Regions from separate parts of the Ornithinibacillus liuyingii genome, predicted to be linked through region 1. Evidence: riboswitches for the same ligand, from Rfam matches in the RefSeq annotation. Region 1 holds a riboswitch; each other region holds the start of a gene.

Region 1 (7,526 bases):
AAATAAAACATCACATGCTGTTTCGTAATGATACCAAATAATACACTTGCCACAATAATCGTTACCACATTGATAAAAGACGCCTTTGCAGGGCTCATATGTGCCAATCCAAATTTAGAAATTAGTGGGCCAATTGCCATTGTTAAAACCGATAGTAAATTAAATAGATGCCCTTTTTGGGTATTAGTCATACTCCTGCTCCCTCCCATGTTTTGAATATACCTTTCATTGTAGTTGATTAAAGGGGAAGAAAAAGTGTAAGTTGTTAGTATATATTTCACCTTTTAGTGGAGGGTCTAATGCAATTACTTTATTATTACATCCATTTATTTGTTCAATGTTCGAACAGCAATGCAAATAAACCTATTAAGCTGACCAGAAATGAGATAAGCAATATCCTCCAATGTACCGAGCGAAATGTTATTCATATTTTAAATCGTATGGAAGAGAAAGAATGGATTACTCGAGTGCGTGGGAAAGGAAGAGGAAACCCAACCGTTATTACCTTTACGAAATCTATTACAGATATGCTGACGTATATGGAAGCATCCTCAAGGGATACAGATTTTAATGGCTTAATCACATATTTAGAACGGCATGATATACTACGTAATCATCAACACGTGTTGGATACTATACTAAAGGAATTGTTTGGCATGAGGAAAGATATAACTCAACAAGAGGGTGAGGAGTGTTTACATATTCCGTATTTTCGGTCATTTCATTCTTTAGATCCATCACAAGTAGAGCGACAAACGGAAATACATATGGTACAACAACTATTTGATACCTTAGTTACGTTTAATAAAGATACGGACAAAGTAGAACCGAGTATTGCCTATTATTGGGAACGGGATGAGAGCGGGAAGGTATGGACATTTTACCTTAGAAAAGGAATTCCGTTCCATAATGGTAAGATGTTAGATGCTGAGGATGTAAAATTCACCTTCGAAAGACTTAAGGATACGCCAGCAAAATGGATAGTCGCATATTTAGAAAAGATGAATAGTATTGGTTCACATGCCATTCAATTTCACTTTGCTATTCCGATTGTAAATTGGCCATTTATGTTATGTTCACCAAAAGCATCTATTGTTCCAATGGGGTTTGCGGAACAAACGGTAGAAGAATTCTCTCGAGAACCAATTGGAACAGGTCCGTACAAGGTGAAGTCTCACAATACGAATCTTCTCTCACTTTCGGTACATCAAAGCTATTTTAAAGAGAGGGCTCATATTGATGAAATATTTATTCATGTTATGCCATCAGTCGAGAAGTTCATGAATATAAAAGAGATTGAGGAAGAGCCACTTTTCTATATCCCATTTACTTGGAATACAAATACAGATAGGGGGTATAAGAATGTGGAAAGGGGGCATTTATCCATCAAGTATCTCATGTGGAATATGCGGAAGGATAAGATAAGGTCCAATCATTTGTTACGAGAAAAGCTGGGGGTACTTTTAAATAAAAAGAGAATGATAGAGGCTCTAGGCTATCCAAGATATGAACCGGTAAGAGTTTTTCATCAGAATCGTCCAAATAACGATAAGCTATATAATATGTCATTGGATATAGATTATATGGATACTTTAATATTAATGACCTATAATCTTAAACCAAACGAAGAGGATATTAAATGGATAAAGAGTGAATGTAACAAACAAGGGATTCATTTGGAATTGCGAGTCGTTCCATACTCTAATTTCTATGAAGAGGCTAAAGAGGCAGACATAGTATTATCGGAATATGTTGCGGAAGATGTTGAAGAGGTTGCGTTATTAAATTTATTTCATTCAGAAATGAGTATTTTACATAATCTATTAGACAGAGAGAATAGTAGAATTACGCAGGGCATTTATAAAGAGTTGGTTCAGGAAGTGTCATCGAACAGAAGGATTCAGATAATGAACCAATTAGAAAACAAACTAATAGAAAATCATATTGTTATGCCTTTATATTCAACATACCAAAAGGCTTTATACCATGAAAACTTGATGGGAATTTCACTAAGTATTATTGGATTAGTACCATTTAAAGACTTGTTCTTTAGGAAGGAATATGGATCGAACTAAATTGGTGTATGAGTAAGAATATTCAATAAAAGCTTGACGGAATCAAAGAGATAGATTAAATTGAAAGTAATTTAATAGAAAAAACAGGTTGATTTGACGACTTTTTTAGATCGAATCATTAAAAGGGAAGTTCGGTTAGAATCCGGCACGGTCCCGCCACTGTAATTGGGAGTCTTTTATCACAATCCACTGTCATTTTGATGGGAAGGAGATAGAAGATGATGAACATGAGTCAGGAGACCTGCCTGTTTTTTTATATCACACAACCTACGAGGATAGGGAGGCATGTGACGAACAATATACTTTATTGTGTTTTGGTAGCGTTTACATAACATCTCTTCTAGGTAGAGATGTTTTTTTATTGGACATTGTGAAAGCTAATAAATAAAAAGGGGATTTTTGGATGGTCAAACATCATAAACTAGTAAACTATTTAATTATATTAATCATGTTATTAAGCCCATTATTCATCAATGCATCCTATGTACAAGCTGCAAGTGATCAAAAAGACATCAAACCTCATAATGAAGCACAGAATAGCGTACAACTTACCATTGTTGTTTCAGAAGAGGAAGTACCTTTACCGTTCTCAGAAATAAAAATTGAAGAAGGGGATATGGTTTTAGATGCTTTAATTAATGCTACAGAGGAAAATGATATTACATTATCGTACCGTGGGACAGGGGCGACGGCCTATGTAGAAGGTATAGATGACATTTATGAGTTTGACCGAGGTCCCGGTAGTGGCTGGATGTATCGAGTAAATGGTGTCTTTCCAAACCGAGGTGCAGGAGTTATTCCGCTAGTTCCAGGTGATGTTGTTGAATGGCTTTATACAACAGATTTAGGAAATGATATAGGTGCTGATCTACACCCATTCCGTGATCATTTGGATCCTACTATTCATATAGACAACCTAAAGGATGGTTCTACGGTTTACGATAGCAAACTGTCCTTTGCTGTAGAGGCGGTTAGTTATTTTGGAACAGCTCTAATCCCCACTGTAAAAGTGAATGATACAGTAATTGTAGCGGAGGAAGGTAATCACTACTCTGCTACATTACTAAAAGGTCAAAACATAATAACTATTGAGGTTAGAGATAAGCAAGGCTATACCTCTTCGTTATCCTTGACCATTACATATGATGATAAACAAGTTGCTCCACATTTAGTGGAGGCGGATAAGGGTGATAGAGGTGAACTAGATAGCGCTCTAGTGGTAATCCAGGATGCTATAGAAAAAGCTAGTAACCATATCATCCAAAATGGTGTAAATAGTGAATGGGAAGCAATTGGGCTGGCCAAAGCTGGAAAAGAGATTCCAAGTGATTACCTTACTATTTTTTATCAAAATATTCAGGACCAAGTAATCAGAGGTTTAGAGAATGGTCGTATTAAGATTACAGATATTGAAAGACTAGTGATGGCTGCGGTGGCTGTTGGCATAGACCCCCGTGATATAGAAGGCTTAGACTTAATCGAATTGATATATAATAGCCCTGAGCGCCGTGGTGGTTATGATACGATGACCTTCCAAGGCAATAATGGCCCTATATTTGCCTTAATTGCTTTAGATACTCAAGGGTTTTCTGTCCCTGAGGATGCAAAGTGGACGAGGCAGAGACTAATAGAAGAATTAATACGTACCCAAAATGAAGATGGTAGTTGGTCATTAAATAGTGACTTTAGTACCCCGAGTGTAGATATAACAGGAATGGCGTTAATAGGTTTAAGTCCCTATAAAGACCAACCGGCAGTATCGAGCGCCCTTGATAGAGCGGTTCAATGGCTATCAAATGTCCAAACGGAAGATGGAGGCTTCGATGGTGGGGATTTTGTAGGTGGGATTACTAGTGAAGCCGCAGCCCAAGTTATTATTGGTTTAACTGCTTATGGTATTGATCCTACAAGTGAGCCATTTACAAAGAATGGAAATAATTTAATCACCCATCTATTCGAATTCCAAAATACTGATGGTGGTTTTAAACACACTATGGACTATGACTATTCAGATCCTATGAGTACAGAACAGGCAATGCAAGCATTGGTTGCATACAAACTATTCCTGAGGGGAGAAGGAAGTCTGTACCACTTTAGTGATGTAATTGATAATGTGGATGATCCACCGGGTGAACAGGAAGAAGGGACCGATGAGAAAGAATTACCAGAGGATAAAGAAGAAAAAACAGATGATAATGAACCCCCGCGAGATGATTTGAATAACGAGGAAGAATTTTCGAAGAATCCACCATCCAATAATAAGGATGACACAGATAATAAGCAGGATATGCTACATAAAGAGAAAAAGTCAGATAATACACAAACTCCAAAGGGAAAAGAACTTCCAAACACAGCTAGTAATTTCTATAACTATATGCTAGTAGGTATGCTTCTAATGATTATAGGAGGATTAGTTCTATTTTACTTAAATAGACAACCAATGAGATATCGTTGAGGAGGATGATGTAATGCCAAACTGGTTAAACCGCCTTTTAATTACGTTTTTAATGCTTACTGGCCTAACTCTTGCAGGATGTGATTCAACGCTTCAAATGCTTCAGACAAAAGAAGAGGCAAGCCAGGATAAAGTATTAGAACAAGAAGAACAAAGCCAGTTAGAAGCACCCGAGCAAGTGGAAATAAAGTCAGCAGATAACATAATACCTGATGAAACTAACGGGGAAGTGGATGATAACTCGAAAGTAGAAATACTAGATAAAGAGAATGAAGATACAAAGAATAAACAGTTCAATGAAGATAATAAGCCTACCGTATCAGGTGGAAATACAAAAGTCAGTGAATCTAAGTCTTCGTCTGATGAAAAAAGTCAGCAGAAAAACTCTACAACTAATGAACATAAAAGTAAATCTGGGAAACAGAGTAATTCGAATCGTGAAAGCAAATCTAATGATGAGAAAGAAAAAACAGAAGATAGTTCAAAATCGAATCCACCACCAATAGATACAATCGTTTATTCTATTGTAATCTCTGAAACGGAAGTCCCATTACCACCTACAGAAATGGAAGTAATGGATGGGGATACAGTATTACAAGCACTAATTAGAATAACAAGAGAAAAAAGCATTCAAATGGATTATCGTGGGGGACAAGGAGCTACTGCATACGTGGAAGGCATTGATAATGTTTACGAGTTTGACCGAGGATCAGGAAGCGGTTGGATGTATCGGGTAAATGGGGTTTTTCCTGATCGTGGAGCTGGGGTTGTTCCGTTACTTCCTGGTGATCGTGTCGAATGGTTATATACGACCAATTTAGGTGAAGATTTAGGTGCAGACCTGAAACCATTCCGAAGATGAGTATAAAAGTCGACCTGTTTGAGTGGTATAAACAGGTCGACTTTCTTCACAGGTATGTAATGTACAACTATTATAAGTGGAAATGGAAGTGTTGATATAGTGGGAAATGGGTTTCGCAGTTACCATCCTTATGTCCAGTTTTGCTATTACCTATTTGTTGGTTTCTTAATCATGTATTTTAACCACCCAATATTCCTAATAGTTATATGCCTATTACTAGTCTTTGTTAATCTTTCCCATGATCATGGAAAAGCACTACGAAAATGGATTCCTGTTCTGATTCTGATGAGCTTAATGATTATCATACTAAATCCCTTTTTAGTTTCACGTGGGACTAATATCTTGTTTTACTTTCGTGGGAAACAAGTAACCATTGAAGCAGCTATTTATGGTATAACGCTGGCATTATTTATTGTGAATATCTTAGTAATGTTTGTTTCTTTTAATATCATTTTAAATGGAAATCGCTTTTTATATATCTTCTCAAGGATTCTCCCTCGGACTGCTTTTTTAATAACGGTCTCTATTCGGTTCGTTCCATTATTAAAGAGGAGGTTAGAGGAAATTAGTGAGGTGCACCAAACTCGAGGTTTAAATATGACAAGTGGAAGTTTGAAAGAGCGAATCAAAATAGGGATGTTGAGGATCCAACTTTTATTAACATGGTCGTTAGAAGAGGCGGTTCAAACAGCGGATTCCATGAAAGCTAGAGGATATGGCTTGGGGGAAAAAACTTCTTATATTCCTTACAGGATGCTAAAACGAGATTGGTATTGGCTGATTGTACTATTTCTATTATTGGCAATCTGTATTAGTGGAGGTTCTTTAGGGTATGGAAAACTAATCATTTATCCTGAGCTAGGTCCTTCACATTTATTTACTATCGATTGGATTTTGTTACTATGTTTGATAATTCTTGTTTCATTTCCGTTGATTGTGGAAGGGAGAGAAAAACTCAAATGGAAATTTTCAATATAAAAGATTTATCATTTCAATACCCTGACACGAGTGAGTTGGTCCTTAACCGTTTAACAGTTACTATTCAAGAGGGCGAATTTGTTGTCATATGTGGCCCAACGGGGTGTGGAAAATCTACACTTCTTCGTTTATTAAAAAAGGAACTCGCTCCATATGGTGATGTTTCTGGAGAAATATTATATGCGGGGAGAACAATCCATGATTGGGATGACAGAGTGTCGGTTGAGGAGATTGGGTTTATATTTCAAAACCCAGAGAATCAAATTGTAATGGACGATGTATTACAGGAAATGGTATTTGGCCTAGAAAACTTAGGTTACTCTAATTTAGAAATGCGAAAACGAGTAGCAGAAATAGTGTATACATTTGGATATGAGCATCTTTTACATAAAAAAACTTCCGAATTATCTGGAGGGCAAAAACAAATTTTAAATCTCCTTTCTGTATTACTTTTGAAACCGAAAGTCCTACTTTTGGATGAACCGATCTCACAGCTAGACCCAATTATGGCAAAAGACTTATTACGAATATTAGAAAGAGTAAATTCGGAACTGGGCATGACAATTTTATTGGTGGAGCATCGACTGGAAGAATTGTTTGACTTGGCTGACCGGGTTGTCATGTTGGATGGCGGTAATATTAGCTATAATGGTTCAAGTAGAGAAGTGATATATTCAGTATTCCAGGATAAAGATAAACATTTTCTTTCCTATCTTCCAGCAGTTTCACGGTTTTATTTAGAAACCGAAAGTTTAGTTGAGGTAGGAAGTATTCCGTTAAATGTAAAGGATTGTAAGACATGGATTTCATCAAAGGATATAGAGTTTTCTAACCACGATAATCAATTTCGAAATCAATTGGTTATGCATGACTTAAAGCCAATTATTGAATTAAACGATATATACTACCAGTATGATAAGGATTCGCCAATGGCACTACAGAATCTTGCATTAAAGATTAATCAAGGTGAATTTTATGGAGTTGTTGGGGGAAACGGTTCAGGTAAGACTACGTTATTGAGGATATGTTTAGGACTCTTAGAACCGCAACGTGGAAAGGTAAAAGTCTTTGGAAAGCGAATGACGAAGAAAGTAAAAAAAGCGATATATAGCAAAATTGCCTATTTACCTCAGAATCCGTTGACTTACTTTATTCA
Region 2 (7,526 bases), on a different contig from region 1:
TTGGAGAAAACAGGGACAGCTGAATTTAAGTATGAATCCGTGGATTCGTTATCAGGAGGACAACGGCAACGGGTTTGGATTGCTATGGCGCTCGCGCAGGAAACAGAAATTATCTTCTTAGACGAACCGACTACATATCTAGACATGGCACATCAATTAGAGGTGTTGGAACTTTTACAACAATTGAATAAGGAGGAGGGAAGGACAATTGTAATGGTGCTGCATGATTTAAATCAAGCTGCACGATTTGCTGATTATATTATTGCGTTAAAAAACGGCAAAATTGTTCGTTCGGGTTCTAGTGAAGAAGTAATTAGTCATGAAGTACTGAAGGAAGTATTTCAGATAGATGCGGTGGTTGAAAAAGACCCGAGAACCAATAAACCGATATGTATTACCTATAATTTAATTAAGGGAGAGTAATGTTATGAAAAAGATAATCCTATTAGTTGTTCTTATAGTACTACTAGTTCTTAGTGCATGTGGGAAGGAAACGTCTAATGAAAGTGAGCAGTCAGATAAGGTCGACTCGAAGCGGGAGGAGACAATCATCTATGAATCTGAAAATGGCCCGATTGAGGTGCCTAAAGACCCACAGCGTGTCATTGTTCTTTCGTCCTTTGCAGGAAATGTGATGGCTTTGGATGTTAATTTAGTAGGTGTCGATGCTTGGAGTAAGCTAAATCCTCGTTTTGAAGAGGGGTTAAAGGATGTAGAACAAGTATCAGATGAAGATTTAGAAAAAATAATTGAATTAGAGCCGGACTTAATTATTGGTCTTTCCAATACGAAAAATATGGATAAATTAAGTGAGATAGCCCCTACTGTACTCTTCACTTATGGCAAGGTAGATTATCTTACACAGCATATTGAAATTGGTAAATTATTAAACAAGGAAAAAGAAGCGACAGAATGGGTTCAAGACTTCCAAAACCGTGCGGTAGCAGCTGGAGAGGATATACGTTCTCGTTTGGGTGAGGAATTAACCGTTTCGGTAATTGAAGGCTATGATAAGCAAATATATGTATACGGCGATAATTGGGGACGTGGAACTGAAATTCTTTATCAAGAGATGAAGTTGAAAATGCCAGATAAGGTAAGAGAAACTGCATTAGAAGCGGGTTACCATGCAATTTCTCCAGAAGTGCTACCAGAGTTTATCGGTGACTATGTGGTAGTTAGTAGTTTCTCTGACCAAGAGAATGCTTATTTAGAGACGGAAACCTATCAATCTATTCCAGCAGTGAAAAATGGAAATGTAATTGAAGTAAATGCGAACGAATTTTACTTTAATGATCCACTTACATTAGAGCTTCAATTAGAAACATTTATCAAGGCATTTCAGGAAAATTAAACAAAGATAGAGAAGGGATTCGCTATTGGAGTCTCTTTTTCGGAAATCGGAAAGTATAAACATTATTCCCGTCAGCATAAGAAAAACGAACATATTCGTTAAAGGACGAGCACATGCGCGTTTTTCTAATAAGTCTTAAGGAAGAAAGTTCGGGGTTAAGATGAGTAAACAATTCATGATATATAAATTTTTGATCACAATCACTATAGCTGTCATTGGGTTTGCGGCATCTTTATTATTTGGTGCCGCAGACATTGATTTTCAAAGTGTGTGGCTAGCCTTAACTTCAAGTAATCAAACAGATGAGATAACCATTATTCGAGAGCTTAGAATTCCAAGGGTAGTAGCTGCGATGTTTGTTGGGGCTTCTTTATCAGTGGCTGGTGCGATTATGCAAGGATTAACAAGGAATCCTTTAGCAGATCCTGGATTGCTGGGACTAACAGCTGGAGCGAATTTGGCATTAGCCATCACCATAGCGTCTATTCCTTCTGCTAATTATTTCTCGATTATGCTTGCTTGTTTCCTAGGAGCTGCTATTGGTGCTTTACTCGTCTTTGGCATTGGACTCATGAAAAAAGGTGGATTCTCACCGTTTCGAATTGTACTAGCAGGTGCTGCGGTGACAGCGTTATTAACTGCGATCTCGGATGCTATTGGTATTTATTTTAAAATAGCTAAAGATGTATCGATGTGGACTTCTGGTGGGTTGATAGGGACAACTTGGAAGCAACTAATGGTTATTATACCTGTTATTATGATAGGAATTATTGTTGCTATCCTATTCTCACGGCAGCTGACTATCCTAAGTTTACATGAAAATGTTGCGGTAGGGTTGGGCCAGAAAACGAGGCAAATTAAGGCTGTCTTATTCGTTGTAATCATCCTCTTAACAGGTGCAGCGGTAGCACTTGTTGGTAATATGGTCTTTATTGGATTAATGATTCCCCATATGGTGCGTGCAATGGTAGGGACGGATTATCGTGTTATTATTCCTTTTTCTGCTATAGTAGGTGCTACTTTTATGATGCTAGCTGATTTAGCTGGGAGAACGATAAATGCCCCTTATGAAACACCGGTTGCTGCGATTGTCGCTATATTGGGGTTACCATTTTTCCTAATCGTGATACATAGAGGGGGCAAGGTATTCTCATGATCCGTCCAGAACTAGTAGTAAAACAGCGAATCATATTCTTCTCATTGCTTGTTCTGATTGTCATTACTGCGATAATATCCATGGGAATAGGTTATTCCTCCGTCTCCTTTGATAGAATTCTTCCAACATTATTTGGTGAAGGAAGTTTTAAGGAACACTTTGTTTTATTCGAGGTGCGATTGCCAAGGATTTTAATTACCATTCTTGCAGGTGCAGCATTAGCGGTGTCAGGCTCTATTTTACAAGGGATTACTAGAAATGACCTAGCAGACCCGGGCATAATTGGAATAAATGCGGGAGCAGGTGTAGTAATTGCTATTTTCTTTTTATATTTTCCAATAGATACAGGTAACTTTGTATATCTATTACCAGTTCTTGCTTTTATTGGTGCATTTGTTACAGCGGTAATTATTTACCTTTTATCTTATAAGAGAAATAGTGGATTCCATCCAATCCGATTAGTATTAGTTGGGGTTGGATTCGCGATGGCACTTTCTGGTGTTATGATTGTTGTCATTTCTTCCGCAGAACGGGAAAAGGTAGATTTTATTTCAAAGTGGATTGCAGGTAATATATGGGGGACAGATTGGCCTTTTATTATAGCATTACTTCCTTGGTTAATCCTACTTATACCTTACGCCATCTATAAGGCAAATCGGTTAAACATTCTTTCCATGGATATGCCTGTTGCCACAGGGCTTGGCATATCGATTGAGAAAGAACGATTTTCCTTATTGATAACAGCAACAGCTTTGGCTGCAGCAGCAGTAGCAGTAGCGGGAGGAATTGCTTTCATCGGGCTGATGGCCCCACATATGGCTAAAGCACTAGTAGGACCAAGAAATCAATTGTTCATCCCAATTGCAACACTTTTAGGTGGATTTCTATTATTGCTGGCAGATGTGATTGGACAAAATTTGTTACCAGATGAAGCGATCCCAGCTGGGGTCATGACAGCTATAATCGGCGCACCCTATTTTATTTATTTGTTAATGAAACGAATCTAGTAATGGGGCTTCATTTTAGCTTAGGGGGAGAATATATCTCCCCTTATTGTTTGGCTAATTTTGCCCTTTTCTTCTGTGCTTCTTGAAACAACTCTAGCTCATGCTCTGTTTCTGGAATCACCCCTGGAACAGGTACTGGCTTACCATGTTCATCAATCGCTACCATCGTAATAAAGGAGGTAGTGGTTAGACTTTTTTCCCTTGTTTTAAACCGTTCACATTCAACCTTCACATAAACCTCCATGGAAGTTCTCCCAGTGGAAATAACAAACCCCTCTAAAGTTAAAATATCGCCAACTCTTGCTGATGATAGAAAATTCACTGTATCAATAGATGCTGTAACGACTACCTTACCACTGTGTTTCATTGCAGCAATCGCAGCAATTTCATCAATATAAGATAAAACCTTTCCGCCAAAAATGGTACCTAAGTGATTAGTGTCAGGTGGTAACACCAATTTGGTTAGAATAGTACGTGAAACATTCGTAGATAGCTTTTCCATTACACTCCCTCTTTCTTCTTTTTTTGTACTATAGGTCTCTTCAAAAAGTGATGGAAATAAAAAAATCCATCCTTCTTAAAGAAGATGGATTTTTATTCAGGTGTAAAGGATAGACCACACGACTGGTCTATAGCTGTTTATTATACCCTCATATCCAACCTTCTCAATTCCCGAAGAAGATCATACATCATAGAACTGGCAGGTCTCCTGACTTATGCTTCACCCTACTTTAAGCCTTCCCGTCTTAGACAGTGGTATTCTCATTTCGTCAGCATTTACAGTTGCGGGGACAGTTCTGGATTTTCACCAGATTCCCTATTAAGTCTATTAAGACACCAATTCTACTGGTATACCTATATGTAGTTGTATGGCAACAGACCATATTATAAATTTAATATAGTTTGCTGATTATGCCAATTGTTTTAACGAATGTTTGTACATGGGAATGGAATGCTAATGATAAGTAATGTTAACTATTATGCTAAATCATGGTTAAGGAGTAAAATAAAGATGTTGTTAGAATGATGAGTGAATCAAACGTTTGTTTGAAATAAGTGGAAGGAGTGAAATACATATGGCTACCATCAATTGGATGGAGGAAGTTTTAAAGAGAAAAGACGAATTTATTAAGGATCTACAAGGACTACTTCAAATTAAAAGTGTCCTAGATGAAGAAAATGCTTCTGAGGATGCTCCATTGGGACAAGGCATTAAAGATGCCCTACAATATGTGTTAGATTTAGGTGAGAAAAACGGATTCTCGAGTAAAAATGTGGATAACCTTGCAGGTCATATTGAAATAGGGCAAGGGAAAGAATTAATTGGGGTATTAGGGCATGTAGATGTTGTTCCAGAAGGGGATGGCTGGAGTGTCGATCCCTATAGTGGCATTGTTAAGGATGGTAAAATCTATGCTCGTGGATCTAGTGATGATAAGGGTCCGACTATGGCAGCATATTATGGAATGAAAATAATAAAAGAACTAGGGCTACCTTTAAGTAAGCGAGTTCGCCTAATTATCGGGACAGATGAGGAAAGTAACTGGCGTTGTGTCGATCATTATTTTACACAAGAAGAAATGCCTACAACAGGATTTGTGCCAGATGCGGATTTCCCTATTATTTTTGCTGAAAAAGGAATCGCGTATTATGATATTGTCCAACCCATTCATAAGCAAGATGCATCTGCAAGCTATCAACTAGTATCCTTCCAATCAGGTCGCAGGTACAATATGGTGCCAGATATTGCGAAAGCAACGATTAAAGTACAAGAGGCACCTACTAAACTAATAGAAGATTATCTTGGCTATCTGAAAGAGGTAAAGCTCGAAGGAGAAGCTAATATCGAAGATGGTGAGTTGTTCTTTAGTTTAATTGGAAAAAGTGCACATGGTGCTGAACCAAGTCATGGCAAAAATGCCGGAATATTATTAGCACAATACTTACAAAAGCTTGAGTTAGATGAAGAGGGACAAAAGTACATGTTAACTGTATCAGCGTTCCATAATAAATCACGTGGAGAAGTTTTCGGAATTGAGTATGAAGACGAAGACTCTGGTGAGTTAACAATTAATGTAGGTGTGATGAGCTATAGTAGGGAAGCAGGGGGCCGCATTGGGTTAAATATGCGTTATCCTGTCACATTTGATATCGAAGAAGGAAGAAAGAAAATTGAAGAAACCTTACATTCAAAAGGCTTACAATTAGAAAACTTCTCTGATTCGAAGCCAACGTATGTGAAAAAGGATGACCCTTTAATTAAAACATTGCAAAAGGTGTATGAAGAACAGACAGGTGAGAAGGCCGACTTATTAGCAATTGGCGGAGGAACCTATGCGCGCACATTAGACCATGGGGTTGCTTTTGGAGCCTTATTCCCTGGACGAGAAGATGTCATGCATCAAAAAGATGAATATGCTATTGTCGATGATTTATTACTAGCAACGGCGATTTATGCCCAAGCAATTTATGAATTAGCAAAGTAATATAATAGAGGAAGCATCAAGAGTAAAAGGCAAAACAAAAGGAAGGTAGTTTTAAACCGAATGATTACACAATTCCAGAGAGGAATTAGTATGATCATTCGGTTATCTTTTTATGCAAATCCTTTTGTCCCCATCCCTGAATTATTCAAACAATCCCATGCTTAAATAACGTTCACCTGTATCTGGTGCTATGCACACCACACGTTTTCCTTTTCCTAACTTTTTCCCAACTTGAATTGCCGCGTAAACAGCTGCAGCTCCTGAAGGGCCGATAAAGATTCCTTCTAATCGAGCTAATTGACGAAGCATACGAATTGCTTCGTCATCCTCAATTTGAATAATTTCATCATAGATGGCTGTATTCAATATAGTTGGAATAAATCCAGGACTTGTTCCAACAAGCTTATGCTTTCCAGGCAGACCACCGGATAGCACAGGGGATCCTTTTGGCTCTACTACAGCAATATGTATGTGGGGAAGGTTCTCTTTTAACACTTCACCAGTTCCGGTTACCGTTCCACCCGTACCAGCAGTACACACAAATCCATCTAAGCTATGATCCATTTGCTCTAATATTTCTAATGCAGTAGTGGTTCGATGAATACTAGGGTTTGCCTCGTTTTCAAATTGTTGTGGTATGAAGCTACCAGGAATTTCTTTTTGTAATGCCAATGCTTTACGAATACAGCCTGGCATTTTTTCTTCACTTGGTGTTAATACAATTTCTGCACCATATGCTTGTAGGATTCTTCTTCTTTCTAATGTGCTATTATCGGGCATAACTAAGATGGCTTTATACCCTCTTGCAGCTGCATTCATGGCTAATCCGATTCCCGTGTTACCACTTGTAGGCTCAATAATAGTTCCACCTGGTTTTAGTAGACCTTTTTCTTCGGCAACGCGAATCATATTAAATGCCGCACGATCTTTAACGCTTTTACTAGGATTGAACATTTCTAGTTTGACATAAATATCCGCGGAATCTTCAGGAACGACTTTAATTAATTTAACAATGGGGGTCTCCCCAATAAGCTGAGAGATGTTTTGTACGACTTTCATTATATACCGACTTTCTTTATGTGAATTTTAATGTTTCCGTCATTTTACTACTGAAATAAGCTAAAAAGCAAACAGTAGAACGATGGTACATTAGACCATAATTTATACCCAATCACTAGTGGGAAGTGTTTCTATTATTAAAAGTTATTATAGTTTTCAAATATTACGAGAAGGTTTACAATGATAAAAAGGGAGCGTGAAAATAAATGAAATATATAGATACTTGGGATTTAGAAACAATTTTCCCTGGAGGTACGAAATCCGAGGAATTACAGGCTAAATTAACGGATGTCCAAAATCAAATTACAGAGTATCAAGCGTTACTGAATGATTGGGATTATTCGTCTCAGTCAGTTGACACGTTTAAAACTATTCTTAACAAGCAAGAAGCAATTGGAAAAGGGTTAGGTCAATCTGGAACATTCGTAAACATGTGGCATGATGCATATATGAATGATGAGCAT
Region 3 (7,526 bases), on a different contig from region 1:
TGAGACGCCTGCATGGATGCACGGTGCGGATGCAGGCAGTAAGTTTAACACGGTAATATGGTCCTTTATTGCAGGTACGCTTCTTTATGGATTAGTGCGCTTAATATTTAGAAAACGTGTTGGTGCATTGCTTCAACCACTTCTGAAGAATGTTAAACCAGACTTAGTAGATGAAATAAATTATCGTTCTGTTGCTATTGGCTTCCCAGTGTTTACATTAGGTGGTTTGATTTTCGCATCTATCTGGGCTGAGATTGCATGGGGACGATTCTGGGGCTGGGATCCAAAAGAAGTATGGGCCTTAGTGACCTGGTTCTTCTATGCAGCTTACTTACATTTAAGACTTTCTCGTGGTTGGCACGGGGAAAAATCAGCATGGTTAGCCGTTATTGGATTTGGCATTATCATGTTTAACTTAATCGTTGTAAATCTTGTTTTAGCAGGTTTACACTCATACGCATAAATCACCTTGAAAACATGACATTTTTCGTACAAATGTCATGTTTTCTTATACATTTATATGTGCTTAGTTTATACTGTTGGTAGATAGTATGTAAGGGGGAGCATTCCATGAATAATAGTACTAGAGTACTTGTGGTTGATGATGAAGAAAGAATCCGCCGCCTAATTCGTATGTATTTGGAACGGGAAGATTTAATTGTAGAAGAAGCGGAAAATGGCCCAGAAGGATTAAGCTTGGCATTAGAAAATGATTATGATGTGATCCTATTAGATATTATGATGCCGGAGATGGATGGAATTGAAGTTTGCCAAGAATTAAGAAAAGAAAAGAATACACCTGTTATCATGTTAACGGCAAAGGGTGAAGAAGCCAATCGCGTACAGGGATTTGAAGTAGGTACCGATGATTATATTGTGAAGCCTTTCAGTCCTAGGGAAGTAGTACTTCGGGTGAAAGCATTACTACGTCGTACCGGTTCAGGTGGAAATCAGGAAATGAATGCATCAACAAAAGATTTATTAGTATTTCCACATTTAACCATAGATCATGATGCCCATCGTGTTACAGCTGATGGACAAGAAGTTGCACTGACACCGAAAGAGTATGAATTACTATGCTATCTAGCTAAATCACCGGATAAGGTATTTAACCGTGAGCAGCTGTTAAAGGATGTTTGGCAATATGAATTCTTTGGTGACCTACGAACTGTCGATACCCATGTAAAACGTCTTCGTGAGAAATTAAATACAGTATCCAAAAAAGCTGCAAAGATGATTGTTACGGTTTGGGGAGTTGGATACAAATTCGAGGTAGATGATGAATAATGTTTTGGCGTAGTGTAGTGGGGAAACTAGCAGTAACTATATTATTGCTAGTTTCTTTTGTATTATTTGTATTAACGATATTTTTATTAGAGTTCTTTGAGAACTTTCATATTCAAGAAGCAGAAGAAGCATTATTACAGACCGCGACAAAGGTTTCGGTTATGGTGGAAAATCACGAGGATAAATCATTAATTTATGAAACAACGGAACGAGTAAAAGACCCATCAAGTAAAGTGATTATTTTATTTTCAGAAGGGGATTATTGGAGTTCAGAAACCGATGATATTCATTTGTCCAGTTTACGGGATGAGTGGCTTATCGAGCAATCCGATGTAGCTGGAATTATGGCGGATGATGACAACAACAACGATGAAATTGAAGTTTCAGAAGATGAGCCTGGTATTATGCTCGTTGGAAAAACTGTTCCGAACACCGATGATGTTGTACTAGTATATCAATCATTAGCTATTGTCGACCGTACCAAAGCAGAAACAACTAAGATCATATTAGGTGCTGCTGCTGTCGCGATTATTCTTACAACGATATTTGCCTTTTTCTTATCAACACGTATTACATCACCATTAATTAAAATGAGAGAGGCAGCCTTTGATTTAACAAGAGGAGAATTTAATACAAAGGTTCCCATCTTGACGCATGATGAAATTGGGGAACTGGCGATGGCATTTAATCATATGGGAAGACAGTTAAAATTTCATATTAATGCGTTAAGACAGGAGAAAGAACAATTATCTAGTATTGTTAATTCGATGGCAGATGGTGTGATTACATTAAGCCGTAGCGGGGAAATTATTGCTACCAATCAGCCTGCGGAACGGTTTATAGAAGACTGGTATTTCGAAAAAAATCTACAAAGTGATACCGAATCACGTAAGCTTCCAAAAGAATTGCTGGATACGTTACAGCAAGTCATTGAAGGGGAAAAGGAAGTAATAGAAGAAATCACATTACAAGGCCGAACCTGGGTAATGATCATGACACCTTTATATGATCAAGCTTATATACGTGGTGCAGTAGCTGTAATTCGCGATATGACTGAGGAACGTAGGCTAGATAAATTGCGTAAAGACTTTATTGCGAATGTATCCCATGAATTGCGAACCCCTATTTCGATGTTGCAAGGATATAGTGAAGCAATTGTTGATGATATTGCCGAGACGAAAGAAGAGAAAAATGAACTTGCACAAATTATCTATGAAGAATCATTACGGTTGAGTCGTCTCGTAAATGAATTACTCGATATGGCTAGTATGGAAGCAGGACATTTAACCTTGAAAAAGGAGAAGGTGGATATCACTCCTTATATTGAACGGATATTCCGTAAATTCCAAGGAATTGCTGCAGAGAATCAAATTGAAATGAGTTTAGCGAAAGATATACAAGAAGCTCAGGCTTATTTTGATCCGGATCGTATTGAACAAGTATTTACAAATTTGATTGATAATGCGATTCGCCATACGAGTGAAGGTGGCTTTGTGAAGGTTTCGGTCACAAATGATGATAATGGATTATCGGTGTCTGTTGAAGACAGTGGTAGTGGAATACCGGAAGAAGATTTGCCATTTGTGTTTGAACGATTCTATAAGGCTGATAAATCGAGAACTCGGAATAAGCATGTTAAAGGTACCGGGCTAGGGTTATCTATTGCCAAAAATATCGTCAAATCACATAGAGGTACCATTACGGTGAAAAGTAAATTAGATATCGGAACAACATTTAACTTCATGATTCCCAAGGAAGAAGATATTTAATCTTGTAATTTAGCTGTTGTATGGTACTATATGTAGTAGAATTGAATACAAGAATTTGATATTGGTGTATGTGTTACTTAAAAGGGAATCTAGTGAAAAGCTAGAGCTGTCCTCGCAACTGTAAGTGATGACGAAATAAGCAATGACCACTGTAGATTATTCTATGGGAAGGGCTTAAAGTAGGTAAGTAGTCACAAGCCAGTAGACCTGCCAGTATCAACTGTATCAATGATCCCGAGGATAGGACAATTGAGACAATCTAGTACATAAAAACAGTATTTTTATGCTTTTTTATGGTCGATAGACTGTCACAGGAGTTAACTAGTTACGGGGTTAGCTCTTTTTTTATTTACCTGATTTTTAAAATTACTAAAGTGGAGGGGAAAATATGAAATCACTATTATTAAAACTGTTTACAGTACTTGTAGCATTAGTAGTTCTTGCAGCTTGTGGCAATGATGAGTCTTCTGATAATGCAACTCAAAATCAAACGCCAAACGAAAACCAAGCTAATACCACTGAAACAAGTGAACAACAAGAGGAAGCAACTGTTAAAATTGTACTTTCTAAGGATAAAGAAGCTGAGATTTTAGAAGAAAAAGAAGTAGAAATCAACGAAGGCGATATTCTATTAGACGTGATGAAGGAAAATTTTAACGCTGAAGATAAAGACGGCTTTATTACCTCTCTTGAGGGGCTAGATTATGATGAAGAAAATTCAATGTCCTGGATGTTTTCTATCAATGGTGAAAGTTCACTGGTAGGAGCAGGGGAAGTGGAACTGAAAGATGGGGACGTAGTTAATTTCGATTATCAATCTTGGGAATGAGATCGTTGAATATTTATAAATTAACGCTATTAGCTTTTCTTGCAGCATTAGCTGTAGTTGGACGAATTATGTTAAGTTCTATCCCAAATGTTCAACCCGTAACTTCAGTTATTATTATAAGTGGCATTTTTTTAGGGCCAGTTGCTGGTATTATATTGGCGTTTTTAATTACCTTTTTATCGAATATGGTTCTTGGGACTGGATTATGGACGATTTGGCAAATCCTATCCTGGGGACTTATTGGGGTTATGAGCGGTATCTTAGGTAAAACAATGAAACAGATTCCTTTTTATCTCATTCTAATATTGGCTGTATTTAGTGGATACTTATACGGATTCATTGTTTCGTTGACTAACTACCAAATTACTGGACATGGATTTTGGGCTTATTATATAGCTGGTTTACCGTTCGATACGTATCATGCAATTGGTAATGCTGTCATCATGCTACTACTCTATCCGACGGTGTCATTTATTTTCCAAAACTATATACAAAAACATTTGAACACCAACTAACCTACTTTGTTGGTGTTCGTCTATTATCTCTCATATCGAAGTGGATTGTTATGGAAAGGATGTTCTGCTATTTTAATGGAGTCACTTGGACAACCTTCATAAGCATCCAATACATCGTCTTCTAATTCCTCAGGTATTTCCTTGTTTCCCGTATTGTCATCTATTGTAACAAAGGCTAGACCTTCATCATCATAATCAAAAAGTAATGGACAAGCCACCCCGCAGGAACCGCAGGCAATACACGTTTCTTTATCCACTATGGTATATTTAGCTCTCATCAATGGTTACCCCTCACGATACAGTTATATCTAGTACTTTTTCTATTTTAAAATGTAAATTAGTATTATTCAACTAAACGATAAATGATATGATAGAACTAAGTCCAATGAGGAGTTAAAAAAATATGTATGTTGAAGGAATTTTATTAGATTGTATCGATCGTATTAGAACCAATCGATCCATATTTGGAATATATCATCTCATAACGGGAAAGAAATCGATACAATCTGTTCACGATGCCAGAATTTTTCAATTGGAAAAATATTATGGGATATATGCATCATTGTCACGTCAGCATTTTATACAAATTATTCGTGACATGAAGAAGAAAGGATGGATCATTGAGCAAGGTCCAGATGACTATTATATGATTTCATCAGCTGCTAAAGAGCTCTTGCAGGAGTATTATGATTCATCTGTATATACCAATTTAAATGGGCTGATGCTTTCTGGGAAGGATATTTCCTTCTTAGAAAGACTCTATTTATTAGTTCAAACGTATTCTAATCTACAAGCAAATCATTATTCGTTTATCCCAATAATAGATAATCCGAGTGTTACATATTGGGTAAAACAATTCTATCATCACAACGGTAAAGAGCGGGTGGCGGAGAAGTTGTATCATGAGCTACATCACGTTTTAAGCCAACTTTCGAATAAAGAAGCAGTAATATTTGTGGACCGATTAAGTGGATATCAGCACTATGGGATGAGTATCGATCAGTTAGCGGCAAAATACCAATCTTCTCATGACGATATGAAAATTATATTAATTGCAATAACACATAAATTCCTTACGATTATGGATAGAAATCAAGAGAACTACCCTATTTTATTGCAATTAATTGATAAGCCAAACGAGAATAAATTCATTACGAATACCGCGAATCTTACCTATCAATTATATATGAATAACTTTAGCCTGGAAGACATCGCCCAAAAAAGAGATCTAAAGCTAAGCACGATTTATGATCATATTGTTGAGATTGCTTTGTATGACCCAGATTTTGACATTCAATCGTTTGTTTCGCAGGAGGAGCAAGTACAAATTGTGCAAGCAGTAAAAAACAATCAAACACTTAAGCTGAAGATTATTAAAGAAAATTGTAGTCCTTCCATTGATTATTTTCAAATTAGACTAGTCCTAACTAGGTTGAAGGAACTTTTACCGGAGGAAGATTTCCATGTCTAACACATTGTCATTAGAAAAAGAGCTAGAACAGTACTTTGGTTACTCTGCCTTCAGAACAGGCCAAAAGGAAATAGTGGAAGATGTCATGAAAGGAAATGATGTATTAGGGATATTGCCTACTGGTACGGGGAAATCCATTTGCTACCAGTTACCAGCCCGTCTTCTTGAAGGTGTTACACTTGTCGTTTCACCACTTATTTCATTGATGATGGATCAAGTAAAAGAATTGAAGGCAACAAATTTTAAAGATGCCATCGCAATTAATAGCTTTTTAGATTATGAAAAAAGGAAGAGATTATATCGAAATCTACATCAATACAAATTAATCTATGTCTCTCCTGAAATTTTGCAGCAAAAAGAACTACAATTCTATTTAAAAAAACTTACTATCTCACTATTTGTTGTAGATGAGGCCCATTGTATTTCCCAATGGGGTCATGAATTTAGACCGGATTATCAAAAATTAAGACAAGTACTTAAGATTTTAGGAGAACCACCAGTCCTTGCTTTAAGTGCCACAGCAACAAGGGAGGTTCAAAAAGATATTATTTCTTCATTAAATCGCCCTGCTATGGTTAAGCATATTTTTCCGATGGACAGAACGAATATTGCACTCTCTGTTATGGAAGTGCAAAATAATGAAGAGAAGATTGAAGTGATTACCCAGCTGCTAAAGGAGAAAAAGGTTCCTTCTCTTATATATTTTTCTAGTAAGACTGCAGCAGAAAGTGTTTCGCTTTTACTTTCTGAAAAGCTTCCCAATCATCGAGTGGCTTTTTATCATGGTGGTATGGAACAAATGGACCGTATTGCGATACAGCAACAGTTCATGAACGATCAAATTGATATTATTTGTTGTACAAGCGCATTTGGCATGGGGATAAATAAAAATAATATTCGCTTTGTCTTTCATTATCATTTTCCTGGTCAAATAGAATCTTATATTCAAGAGATTGGTAGAGCTGGGAGAGATGGGGAGCAGAGTATTAGTGTACTTTTATATAGTAGGCAGGATGTATTTCTTCCTAAACAAATGATAGACAGTGAATTACCTTCAGATGAAGACTTAATGCGGGTATACCGAATTATAAAATCTTACCGCGAAGAGAACCTGTCCCTACCAAAAGAATTAGAAGAAATGCAGTCTTTGATGGAGATTAGTGAGGTTCAATGGCGGTTTATTTCCTCCCAATTAGAAAAAAATGGCATGTTCATAGAAAATGGTTTAAAATATGAGCAAAGTAAAATCGATGAAGCATTTCAACACGTAAAAAAAATACGTGACGAACGATTTATACTAAAACAATCTAAATTATATGATATGTTAAATTGGATTCAATCCAATGAATGCCTTAGGAAAAATCTGTACGCAAAATTTCAGGATAGCTATACAAAGCTAGAAACGTTTTGTTGTAGTTACTGTGGTATGAATATACAAAGCTTCACCCCTGTGCAAACGATAAATAAACCTTCTATTTCATCATGGGAAAAGAAATTAAAACGTATACTACTAGGAGAATAAAATGAGACAAGCTGAACTGGCTGATCAACTGACAAATGAACAATTAAGAAGAGTGGTAGTATATTCTCAAGGGTTATTTTTATTCATTTCCATTGTGCTAAGCTTTTTCTTGTTTGATAGCTTAGCTGATTGG

The links. Region 1 has a riboswitch for cobalamin ahead of ACSKT4_RS14470 (DUF4430 domain-containing protein). Riboswitches for the same ligand answer to the same signal wherever they lie in the genome.
Region 2: linked by a shared signal. The riboswitch ahead of ACSKT4_RS07150 (acyl-CoA thioesterase) and the one ahead of ACSKT4_RS14470 (DUF4430 domain-containing protein) in region 1 are both predicted to bind cobalamin.
Region 3: linked by a shared signal. The riboswitch ahead of ACSKT4_RS11210 (DUF4430 domain-containing protein) and the one ahead of ACSKT4_RS14470 (DUF4430 domain-containing protein) in region 1 are both predicted to bind cobalamin.

Annotation. Positions count from the first base shown of each region.
Region 1 is NZ_JBPWOS010000010.1:110,070-117,595, reverse strand. Features, by position in the region: gene ACSKT4_RS14480 (DMT family transporter) at 1-191, opposite strand, end outside; gene ACSKT4_RS14475 (ABC transporter substrate-binding protein) at 300-2,075, shown strand; cobalamin riboswitch at 2,144-2,338, shown strand; gene ACSKT4_RS14470 (DUF4430 domain-containing protein) at 2,479-4,530, shown strand; gene ACSKT4_RS14465 (DUF4430 domain-containing protein) at 4,544-5,392, shown strand; gene ACSKT4_RS14460 (energy-coupling factor transporter transmembrane component T) at 5,492-6,370, shown strand; gene ACSKT4_RS14455 (ABC transporter ATP-binding protein) at 6,352-7,526, shown strand, end outside.
Region 2 is NZ_JBPWOS010000004.1:205,911-213,436, forward strand. Features, by position in the region: gene ACSKT4_RS07130 (ABC transporter ATP-binding protein) at 1-423, shown strand, start outside; gene ACSKT4_RS07135 (iron-hydroxamate ABC transporter substrate-binding protein) at 428-1,354, shown strand; gene ACSKT4_RS07140 (FecCD family ABC transporter permease) at 1,530-2,510, shown strand; gene ACSKT4_RS07145 (FecCD family ABC transporter permease) at 2,507-3,517, shown strand; gene ACSKT4_RS07150 (acyl-CoA thioesterase) at 3,561-4,019, opposite strand; cobalamin riboswitch at 4,200-4,374, opposite strand; gene pepV (dipeptidase PepV) at 4,594-6,003, shown strand; gene cysK (cysteine synthase A) at 6,145-7,062, opposite strand; gene ACSKT4_RS07165 (M3 family oligoendopeptidase) at 7,269-7,526, shown strand, end outside.
Region 3 is NZ_JBPWOS010000007.1:136,070-143,595, forward strand. Features, by position in the region: gene ccsB (c-type cytochrome biogenesis protein CcsB) at 1-463, shown strand, start outside; gene ACSKT4_RS11200 (response regulator transcription factor) at 571-1,287, shown strand; gene ACSKT4_RS11205 (ATP-binding protein) at 1,287-3,056, shown strand; cobalamin riboswitch at 3,102-3,285, shown strand; gene ACSKT4_RS11210 (DUF4430 domain-containing protein) at 3,445-3,885, shown strand; gene ACSKT4_RS11215 (ECF transporter S component) at 3,882-4,400, shown strand; gene ACSKT4_RS11220 (ferredoxin) at 4,424-4,678, opposite strand; gene ACSKT4_RS11225 (YpbB family protein) at 4,804-5,871, shown strand; gene ACSKT4_RS11230 (RecQ family ATP-dependent DNA helicase) at 5,864-7,393, shown strand; gene ACSKT4_RS11235 (CPBP family intramembrane glutamic endopeptidase) at 7,395-7,526, shown strand, end outside.